Regions from separate parts of the Streptomyces sp. NPDC030862 genome, predicted to be linked through region 1. Evidence: riboswitches for the same ligand, from Rfam matches in the RefSeq annotation. Region 1 holds a riboswitch; each other region holds the start of a gene.
What was found. A riboswitch is a leader RNA that binds a small molecule or an ion and turns the genes downstream of it on or off. The one in region 1 is predicted to bind cyclic di-AMP.
Positions count from the first base shown of each region.

Region 1 (3,263 bases):
GGGGCGGTCGGCGGCGTTGAGCACGGTGAGGCGGGTGACGGGGCGGCCTTCGTTGAGGGGCACGGGCTCGTCGGCGTAGAGGATCTCTCCGGGGATCATCGGTGGCGGGCCCCGTCAGACGATCGGCTCGTGGACGGTGACGAGCTTGGTGCCGTCGGGGAAGGTCGCCTCGACCTGGACGTCGTGGATCATCTCGGGGATGCCCTCCATGACGTCGTCCCGGCTGAGCACCTTGCGCCCGGACGCCATGAGCTCGGCGACGGTCCGGCCGTCCCTGGCCCCCTCCAGGATGTGCGCGGTGATGAGGGCGACGGCCTCGGGGTGGTTGAGCCTCACCCCGCGTGCCCTGCGCTTCTCCGCCACGTCGGCAGCGACATGGATGAGCAGGCGCTCCTGCTCGTGCGGGCTCAGTTGCACGTTTCACCTCACATGTTCCCGCCCGGCACGACCCCGGGCGGCAGCGGGACCCTATCCGGCTTCAACACTCTGTTGACCTGCGGAAACATTGTGAGGGAGAGATATTTCAATCTCGGGCAGAAGTTTTTCCGGCACGTTAACTACGGCTTTGCCTGGCCATGGGACATGAGCGGCCGCCCACCGGGCCCGCAGCACGGGTCGTATACGAGGCGCGGCCGCTCGCCGGGCGGTACGGGTGCGCCCGTGCCGCCCGGCAAGCCGCGGTGCCCGCCTCAGACGGCCAGGCAGCTCGCGCCCGGGACCTCCGAGGGCAGGGCGAGCGAGGCGGGGTCGACGACGGTGGTCAGGTCGGTCGCGCTGGTGGTGACGCAGTCGACGACGGCGGTGGGGTCCGGCACCGCCACCGCCGAGGCGGTGGTGACGGTGGATCCGAGGAGTGCGATGGTTCCGAGGACGACGGCCGCGATGCGACGCATACGGATTCCCTCCCTGTGGCGGGGTGACGGGGTCTGACTCGCCGGTTGGCTCGAGTCGGCCCCTGGCTACCCACCCCCACACCCCGGGTACGCGCCCGGTCACCCGCACGAGGACGACGAAACGATCCGGCACGCTTCCCCACCCCCGGAGCGGATCAACCGGGCGCTCGCCGGGCGCACGGCCGCACCGCGGGAGGCACCGATCCCGACGCATGAGCACGAGAGGGCGAGGTGCACACCCGGACGCTGGCGCGTGCGCCGCGTGTTCTCGATGGCGAATGTCGGGCTGCGCGGGTGACGACCCCTCAGGAGCCCGCCTGATGAGGGATTTCCGCGTAGCACGGATGGGCGCAGAAGGGCCGACGAGCCACCCTCGTTCGGCGTACGCAAACGAGGGAATTACGCACTGTACGAGTTGCGCCCATGGTGTACGCATCTGGCGGAACATCACCTTCCGCCGCTGGTCCACGGATCATCAATCGGCCGTCGCGTCGCGCCAAAACGCCTCTGTCCACTCGAATGGATCAGTCGTGAGGAGCCTCACATAACTCCGTTTCGGCTCGGAATTTCGCCCTGTCATGGGTCAAGATCCCTTCGACGACAAGCCCCCGCCACCGCGGCGGGGCGGTCCGGGCGGACGCCGAGTCCTGCCGCCGTCCGGACGACTGGTCGACAGGAGTGGATCGGCAGGAGTGGAGGACCCAAGCAGTCCGGGGCGAGCGCACCATGGCCGCCCCTTGGGGTGAAGCCGCGTCAGCGGCCGGGCAACTTCGCCAGCCCGAACCCGACAGGTCATCCTTCACAGGCGGCTGACGAAGGGTTGCGCTATGACCGCGCAGATTCATGTCCCGTCTCTGCTGTCCCGAGCCGGTGCCGTCTCGGCACTGACGCTCGCCGCCGTCGGCGGCACCATGCTGGCGCCGGGCGCCGTCCCCCAGGCCGAGGCCGCCGCCGCGACGCACGCCTCGAAGGCGCTGAACGTCGCCGCGTCGAAGAAGGGCTCCCCGTACGCATACGGGGCAGCGGGCCCGTCCCGGTTCGACTGCTCCGGCCTCACGCTCTACTCGTACAAGAAGGCCGGCAAGACACTGCCGCGCACCGCGCAGCAGCAGTACAACAAGACCCGCCACATCTCCACGTCGCAGCGGCAGAAGGGTGACCTGGTCTTCTTCCACTCCGGTGGACGCGTCTACCACGTGGGCCTGTACGCCGGTGACAACAAGATCTGGCACTCACCGAAGTCGGGTTCGGTGGTCAAGCTCGACCGCATCTGGTCGAAGTCGGTCTACTACGGGCGCGTGCGCTGACACGAGGGCTCGTACGCCCCGTACCGCACGACCGGGCGGTACGGGGCCGCCGCCGTACCGGGCGTGCGCTCAGCCCCGGACGGGGACGGGCCAGGGCAGGACGATCCACACCGTCTTGCCGCCCTCGCCGGTCGGAGTGACCGTCAGGCGGCCACCGCGTTCGGCGGTGAGCCAGCGGATGATGACCATGCCGCGGCCGTTGTCCTGCTGGACGGCCGCGGGCAGGCGCTGCGGCCAGCGCGGGTGGCTGTCGGTGACACCGATGCGCAGCTGCTCGTCCCGTTCCAGCCGGATGTCCACCGTGAAGGTCGGCGACTGCCCGAAGGTGTGCTGAACGGCGTTGGTGGTGAGCTCGGAGACGATCAGCCGTACCGCGTCCGCCGTGTCGGACTCGGCCGGCAGGCCCCATTCGGTAAGAACGTCCGCCACGTATCTGCGGGCTGCGGAGACCGAGGCTGGATCGCTCGGCAGAGTGACGGATGCTTCCTGGTGGTCTGCCATGGCGACGCTGTCCCTTTCCCACCGGGGCCGGACTCCGACAGGGAGCGGATGTTGTGCGAGGACGGCCTCGGATTGCGCTTCGCGCCAGAGTGCCACTTATGTCGCCCCGGGTGGGGCCGATCCCCCAAGATATGCATATATCTGTCGCTCGAAGCGGTGAACCCTGCTACGCGAGAGCGGTTCCCGCGGGCAGACTGGCGGGTTGGTCCAGCGTTCCGGAGGGCGGGAGGTGGGGCTGTCGTGCGGGGCACGCGGCACGGTCCGGCGGTGCGGCGCCGCAAGCTCGGCGAGGAGTTGCGGCGGCTGCGCCTGAGAGCCGGGCTCACCAGCCGGGACGCGGCCCGGCTCGTCGGCTGGCACCAGTCGAAGGTGAGCCGGATCGAGACGGGTGCCAGCGGGGTGACCGGCGAGGACGTGTCACGGCTGCTCGACGCCTACGGCGTACGCGAACCGCGCCAGCGCGCGCTGCTGGAGGCCCTCTCCGGCGCGGCCGCGGACGGCGGCGGCACGGGGTGGTGGCACGCGTACCGGGGCGTGCTGCCGCCGCAGTACCAGGACTTCA
Region 1 is NZ_JBVIEN010000007.1:77,233-80,495, reverse strand. It holds gene ACZ42X_RS19815 (urease subunit beta) at 1-99, opposite strand, end outside; gene ACZ42X_RS19810 (urease subunit gamma) at 115-417, opposite strand; gene ACZ42X_RS19805 (hypothetical protein) at 690-893, opposite strand; cyclic di-AMP (ydaO/yuaA leader) riboswitch at 1,554-1,716, shown strand; gene ACZ42X_RS19800 (C40 family peptidase) at 1,721-2,200, shown strand; gene ACZ42X_RS19795 (ATP-binding protein) at 2,270-2,701, opposite strand; gene ACZ42X_RS19790 (helix-turn-helix domain-containing protein) at 2,942-3,263, shown strand, end outside.

Region 2 (3,263 bases), on a different contig from region 1:
GCGCGACCCGATCGTCCGCGCCGGGCGCGCCGAGCCCGTGGAGGCGGACGGCTGGACGTACCACCAGGCCGGCGGCGCGGGCCGCGCCCTGCAGGCCCTGCGCGTGGAGGTGCCGTACGCCGCCGGGCAGGGCGATCTCGTACGCGTCCACCCGGGGGAGGAGTGGCTGTACGTCCTCACGGGCCGCGTGCGGCTGGTGCTCGGGGACGTGGCCCACGTCCTCGACCCGGGCGACAGCGCGCATTTCGACTCGCTGACCCCGCACCGCATCGCCGCGGCCGGCCGCCGCGGCGCCGAGCTGCTCTTCGTCCACACGCTGCTGCGGAGCGCCGCGGCCGACCTGTGCCTCGGCGGCACCGGCGCCCACCGCTGACGAACCCCCGGAGAGGGAGAACCCCATGTCCTACGAAGTGAAGTTCCCGCGCGGGCTCGTCATCCGGCTCTTCGCCTACCTGGTGGCGGGCCACCTCTTCGCGGCGTTCCTGTACCTGCTCTTCGCGCTGGGCACCGGCTGACGGCGGCCCGCCCGGCCCCGGGGCTCAGCCCGCGTCGACGAGCCGCTCGCGCAGCCGCTCCCGCGTCTCGGGCGCCAGCTTCAGGCCCTCGGAGAGGTACCGCTCGGTCGTGCCCCAGGTCTCCTCGATCGTCGCGAAGGCCGCCCCCAGGTACTCCAGGCGCGCGTCGAAGAGCGGGCTGAGCAGCTCCATCACCTCGGGCGACATCCCGGCCGGGGAGCTGTCGCTGCGGTGCACCTTGTAGCGGCGGTGCGGGTCGTTGGACTTGAGGTAGTCCGCCTCGATGGCCTCCCGCTCCACGCCGACCGCGAGCAGCGTCACCGCGATCGACAGCCCCGCCCGGTCCTTGCCCGCCGCGCAGTGCATCAGCGCCGGGACGCTGTCCTCGGCGAGGGCGTGCAGCACGCGGCTGTGCTCCGCCGTGCGCTCCTTGATGATCATGCGGTACGACTCCGACATCCGCGCCGCCGCCTGGCCGTCCGCGAGGATGGAGCGCAGCTGGTCGAGGTCGCCGTCGCGAACCATCCGCCAGAACTCGGCGCCGTCGGCCGGGTCGGTGAGCGGGATGTTCACGTTCCGGACGCCGGGGAGCTCGATGTCGGGGCCTTCGAGCTTCTGGTCGGCGGCGTTGCGGAAGTCGAAGATCGTGTGCAGCCCGAGGGAGCCGAGGAACACGGCGTCCTCACCGGTGGCGTGCGCCAGGTGCCCGCTGCGATAGAGCCGCCCGTGCCGGACGCGGAGCCCGTCCACCGTCGGCAGCCCGCCCACGTCCCGGAAATTGCGCACACCGGACAGATCGGGCTCGCTCGACGGGGCCTGCGGCACCTGCTGCGTCACGGGGACTCCTCCGCGTCTGACGTCGGCGCCGGCCGCCGACGATGTCGCGATCCGACGATACGACATTGGGTTCCCAGGGCAATCATCCGCGCGGCCGTGGCCGCGGCCGCCGCGACGGCTCGTCGAGGTATGACGCTTCTGTCCGTATTGGGATGTTCGGCATAACGTGCCCCGATAGAAAGGGAGATGGGCCCCGGCACGTGAGCAGCGTCATAAAAGTGACCGTCCGTGGCCGGGCTTCTTCCACAATTCCCCTGCACCCGGCGGGAATTCATGATCCGTAATCCACGGAGGGTGACCGGTATTCCGTAGCGGTACGGCGCAAAGGAATGCACGCGGGAAAGCGGCGGCTTGTTCGCGCCGACCCGGCTGTCCTACGGTCACCGCAATCCGGCCGGACCGCCGAATCCTGCCGCCGGCCCGGAATTCAGCACCCACCCACGTGTGGCAGGAGCGGGGGACCCAAGGTAAGTCCGCCGAGCCCGGAATTCCGGGACCGGCTCGGGGTTAAGTCGCGTCACCACGCGGCCGGGCATCTCCAGCCCGAACCCGACAGCTCACCTCGCAGGCGCCGGAGAGGAATTCGCCATGCCCGCCAAGGGTAAGCACCGCCGTCCCAAGTCCAGCACGCTCACGCGTGGTTTCGTCGCCGCCGGTACCGGTGGCGCGGCCATCGCCCTCCCGCTGCTCGGCGCCACCGGTGCGCACGCCGCGGAGCAGAGCGCCGCGCCGGCGACCGCTCCGCAGCAGGTCGTCGCCGCCGCGCAGACCGCCCCGGCCGCCGCCAAGCCCGCGCCCCGTACGTACACCGTGGTCGCCGGCGACTACCTCGCCAAGATCGCCCACAACAAGAACGTCAAGGGCGGCTGGCAGAAGCTGTACAAGGACAACCGCGAGGTCATCGGCGAGGACCCGTCGCTGATCCTGCCGGGCATGGAGCTCACCCTCGGTGCCAAGGCCGCCCCGGCCAAGGCGAAGGCCGACGAGGACCGCGGCGAGGCCCGCGCCTCCCGCTCCGCCGCCAAGCCCCAGGCCCCGGTGGCCAAGCCCCAGGCCCCGGCGGCCAAGGCCGCCCCGGCGCAGTCCGCCCCGAAGAGCAGCGCCTCGGGCTTCACTGCCCCGGTCGACTCCTCGATCACCACCCCCTACCGCGCCTCCGGCTCCATGTGGTCCTCCGGCTACCACACCGGTGTCGACTTCGCGGCCTCCTCCGGCACCAGCGTCAAGGCCGTCGGTCCCGGCACCGTCGTCTCGGCCGGCTGGAGCGGTTCGTACGGCAACGAGGTCGTCATCAAGCACACCGACGGCACCTACTCGCAGTACGCCCACCTCTCCCAGCTCTCCGTCTCCTCCGGCCAGAGCGTGAGCGGCGGCCAGCAGATCGGCCTCTCCGGCTCCACCGGCAACTCCACCGGCCCGCACCTGCACTTCGAGATCCGCACCAGCCCCAGCTACGGCTCGGACATCGACCCGCTGGCGTACCTGCGCCAGCACGGCGTCTCGATCTGACGCACCGTCGGCACACCGCCGATCCCGCCCTGCCCGGCACCGTGCCCCACGGTGCCGGGCGGTGGCGTATTCCGGCTTGGGTGAATCTTGACCGGTGGCGTATCTCACGCTACGTCAACCCCTCCTTACGGTCGCGTAGGTCACATGGAAGGAGGCAGGATGTGCTCCCGTGGCAGACGATTCGACCTTCAGAGACAGTGACGTATTCGGGTCGTACGTGGCGATCGGTGACAGCTTCACCGAGGGCGTCGGAGACCCCGGACCCGACGGGACGTTCGTCGGCTGGGCCGACCGCCTGGCGGTGCTGCTCGCCGACCGGCTGCCCGAGCCCGACGACTTCCGGTACGCGAACCTCGCCGTACGCGGCCGGCTCCTCGACCAGATCGTCGAGGAGCAGCTCCC
Region 2 is NZ_JBVIEN010000001.1:549,700-552,962, reverse strand. It holds gene ACZ42X_RS02545 (helix-turn-helix domain-containing protein) at 1-373, shown strand, start outside; gene ACZ42X_RS02540 (DUF6126 family protein) at 399-515, shown strand; gene ACZ42X_RS02535 (tyrosine-protein phosphatase) at 540-1,352, opposite strand; cyclic di-AMP (ydaO/yuaA leader) riboswitch at 1,778-1,936, shown strand; gene ACZ42X_RS02530 (M23 family metallopeptidase) at 1,941-2,861, shown strand; gene ACZ42X_RS02525 (SGNH/GDSL hydrolase family protein) at 3,031-3,263, shown strand, end outside.
Region 2: another riboswitch for cyclic di-AMP. It lies ahead of ACZ42X_RS02530 (M23 family metallopeptidase); the one in region 1 lies ahead of ACZ42X_RS19800 (C40 family peptidase).

Region 3 (3,263 bases), on a different contig from region 1:
CTCCGGCTCGCGGTGGATCCTGCCGATTTGCGGTGGCGTGGGGGGCTCATTATGCGGGGACTGCGCACGCTCCCGGTCGAGTTCACCCCCTTTGCGGGGCCCTCGGATATGACGATCCGTCAGTAATGTGATCTTCGCGTAATCTCCGCTGCATCGACTTGTGACTAGCGTTCGAATGCCGCTACGTTCACCGTCACCTCAGCAGTCACGCGAAAGGCACACCGCATGCGCTCCGGGAACGGCAGGCACCGTCGACCCCGTCAGGCCCCCGCCATCGTTGTCGCGGCAGGGGTGACCGGATCCGCCATCGCCCTTCCGCTGCTCGGCGCCGGCTCCGCGTCGGCCGTCGACGCCCACACGTGGGACCGGGTCGCCGAGTGCGAGTCCGGCGGCGCGTGGAGCGCCGACATGGGCAACGGCTTCTACGGCGGACTCCAGCTCTCGCAGGAGACGTGGGACGCGTACGGCGGCAAGCAGTACGCCCTGCGCCCCGACCTCGCCAGCCGCGCCCAGCAGATAGCCGTGGCGGAGCAGGTCTACGCCGCGACGGGCGTCAAGACCTGGGAGACCTGCGCCCCCATCGTGGGCCTGGGCGGCACCGACGCCGCGCCGGCGAAGGGCGCCACGCCCGACGCGTCCACCGACGCCGCGACGCCCGAGGCCACGCCGGACGCCGCTCCCGAGACGCCCGCCCCGGCCGAGTCCGACGCCACGCAGCCGGTGGAGCCCACGGAGCCCGTGGCCCCGGCCGACCCGGTCGAGAGCCTCCTGCCGACCGAGCCCGCCGCGCCCGCCGCGCCCGCCGAGCCCGCCACGCCCACCACGCCGGACGCCGCTCCGGATGCGGCCGCCCCGGCCGCCCCGCCGGCCCCCGGCACCGGAAAGCACCGCGGCGCGCCCGACCCCGCGGAGCCCCCGGCGGCGACGGACCTGGCGGCCACGGACCCGGCCGCACCGGAAGGTGACGCCGCCACCGGCGCCGACAATTCGGTCAGCGGGCGCGAAACGGACGGCCATGCCTCGCGGAGTGACGGCGCGGCACGCGACCTGGCGGACGCCCAGCCGGGCGCGTACACCGTCCGCCCCGGCGACAGCCTCTCCGCCATCGCCGCGGAGAGGGACCTCGAAGGCGGCTGGACCGCCCTCTACGACGCCAACCGCCAGACCGTGGGCGAGGATCCGGACCTCATCCTCCCCGGCCAGAGCCTCGATCTGGCTCCCGCGCAGCCCTAGTTGACCGGGGCCAGGCAGGGGCTATTGGTGCCTCTATGTCCGGGTCTGCGCCAGTGAGACATGAGTCTCTTTGTGCCAACTGGCGCCTCACGAACGCACGATGTGTCCGTTCCGCCCCTCACCTGCGCAAACGTCCGTCAAGCCGCGGGCGGTAGGGGCGGATTGACCCGGATGTCCGTCTTTGAACTTCAGTGGGCTCTGTGTTTACGGTCGTCATCGCTCGCCACCGCGGGCCCCTTCGACCGGTACGCCGAATCCTGCCGCCGGCCGTGAGGGAACAGTCGTCGCGTGATGCGCCGAAGGCAGGAGCGGGGGACCCAAGGTAGGTGCCGGCCCCCGGCCGTCGGATGACGGTACGTGAGCCGGCTTGGGGTGAGGCCGCGCGAGAGCGCGGCGGGGCAGCTCATCAGCCCTAACCCGACAGCTCACCTCGTAGGCGTCGGTGAGGAGATGCTCCATGCTGTTTTCCAGCAAGGTTTCCGGCAAGGCCAAGCACCGTCGCCCGTCCAAGGCGGTCCGTTTCGCCGCGTTCGCCGGCATCACCGGCGTCGCCGTGGCCGCCCCGCTGATGGGCGCCACCTCCGCCTCGGCCGCCACCTCCGCCGAGTGGGACAAGGTCGCCCAGTGCGAGTCCGGCGGCAACTGGTCCATCAACACCGGCAACGGCTACTACGGCGGCCTGCAGTTCTCGGCCTCCACCTGGGCCGCGTACGGCGGCACCGCGTACGCCTCCACCGCCGACCAGGCCAGCAAGGCCCAGCAGATCGAGATCGCCGAGAAGGTCCTGGCCGGCCAGGGCAAGGGCGCGTGGCCGGTGTGCGGCGTGGGCCTGTCCAACGCCGCGTACAACGGCGGCGCCGCCGAGCGCACGGCCGAGCAGCCCACCACCCGCAGCGAGCAGCGCACCGCGCCGAAGGCCGCCCCCAAGGCGCCGAAGGCCGCCGAGTCCGCGCCGAAGGCCGCGTCGAAGACCGTCACCACCCCGACCGGCAAGAAGGTCGAGAAGGGCGACGGCGAGTACAAGGTCCAGGCCGGTGACACGCTCAGCACCATCGCCGCCGAGAAGAAGGTCGCGGGCGGCTGGGAGAAGCTGTTCGAGCTGAACAAGGACATCGTCGACGACGCCGACCTCATCTACCCGGGCCAGCAGCTCCATCTGAGCTGACCCCCCGAAGGCCCCGGCCCGCCGCTCACAGGGCGGGCCGGGGCCTTTGTGGTTACCCGCAGGTAAACCTTGCGGGGTTTTGCCCCGCATTCGGGGCCCTCGGGTCGTTTTTCGTCCCACGAGGCGGGCGTCGGCTGGCCCCGGCCCCCCGGCCGGTTAGGCTCTTGTCGCACGGCGCAAGGCCAAAGAGACCCTGCACCCTGCACCGCTCGCGTCACAATTCGCGTCACATCCCAGAAGGAGATGCTCGTGCCGTCCATCGACGTCGTCGTAGCCCGGGAAATCCTGGACTCCCGAGGCAACCCCACGGTCGAGGTCGAGGTCGGCCTCGACGACGGCAGCACCGGCCGTGCTGCCGTTCCGTCCGGTGCCTCCACCGGTGCGTTCGAGGCCCTCGAGCTCCGCGACGGTGACAAGGACCGCTACCTCGGCAAGGGTGTCGAGAAGGCCGTCCTCGCCGTCATCGAGCAGATCGGCCCGGAGCTCGTCGGCTACGACGCCACCGAGCAGCGGCTGATCGACCAGGCGATGTTCGACCTGGACGCCACGCCGGACAAGTCCTCGCTCGGCGCCAACGCCATCCTCGGCGTCTCCCTCGCCGTCGCGCACGCCGCCTCCGAGGCGTCCGACCTGCCGCTCTTCCGCTACCTGGGCGGCCCGAACGCGCACCTGCTGCCCGTTCCGATGATGAACATCCTGAACGGCGGCTCGCACGCCGACTCCAACGTGGACATCCAGGAGTTCATGATCGCCCCGATCGGTGCGGAGTCCTTCTCCGAGGCCCTGCGCTGGGGCGCCGAGGTCTACCACACCCTGAAGAAGGTCCTGAAGGACAAGGGCCTCTCCACGGGCCTGGGCGACGAGG
Region 3 is NZ_JBVIEN010000005.1:130,267-133,529, reverse strand. It holds gene ACZ42X_RS15105 (cytochrome P450 family protein) at 1-126, shown strand, start outside; gene ACZ42X_RS15100 (transglycosylase family protein) at 292-1,233, shown strand; cyclic di-AMP (ydaO/yuaA leader) riboswitch at 1,518-1,687, shown strand; gene ACZ42X_RS15095 (transglycosylase family protein) at 1,691-2,398, shown strand; gene eno (phosphopyruvate hydratase) at 2,648-3,263, shown strand, end outside.
Region 3: another riboswitch for cyclic di-AMP. It lies ahead of ACZ42X_RS15095 (transglycosylase family protein); the one in region 1 lies ahead of ACZ42X_RS19800 (C40 family peptidase).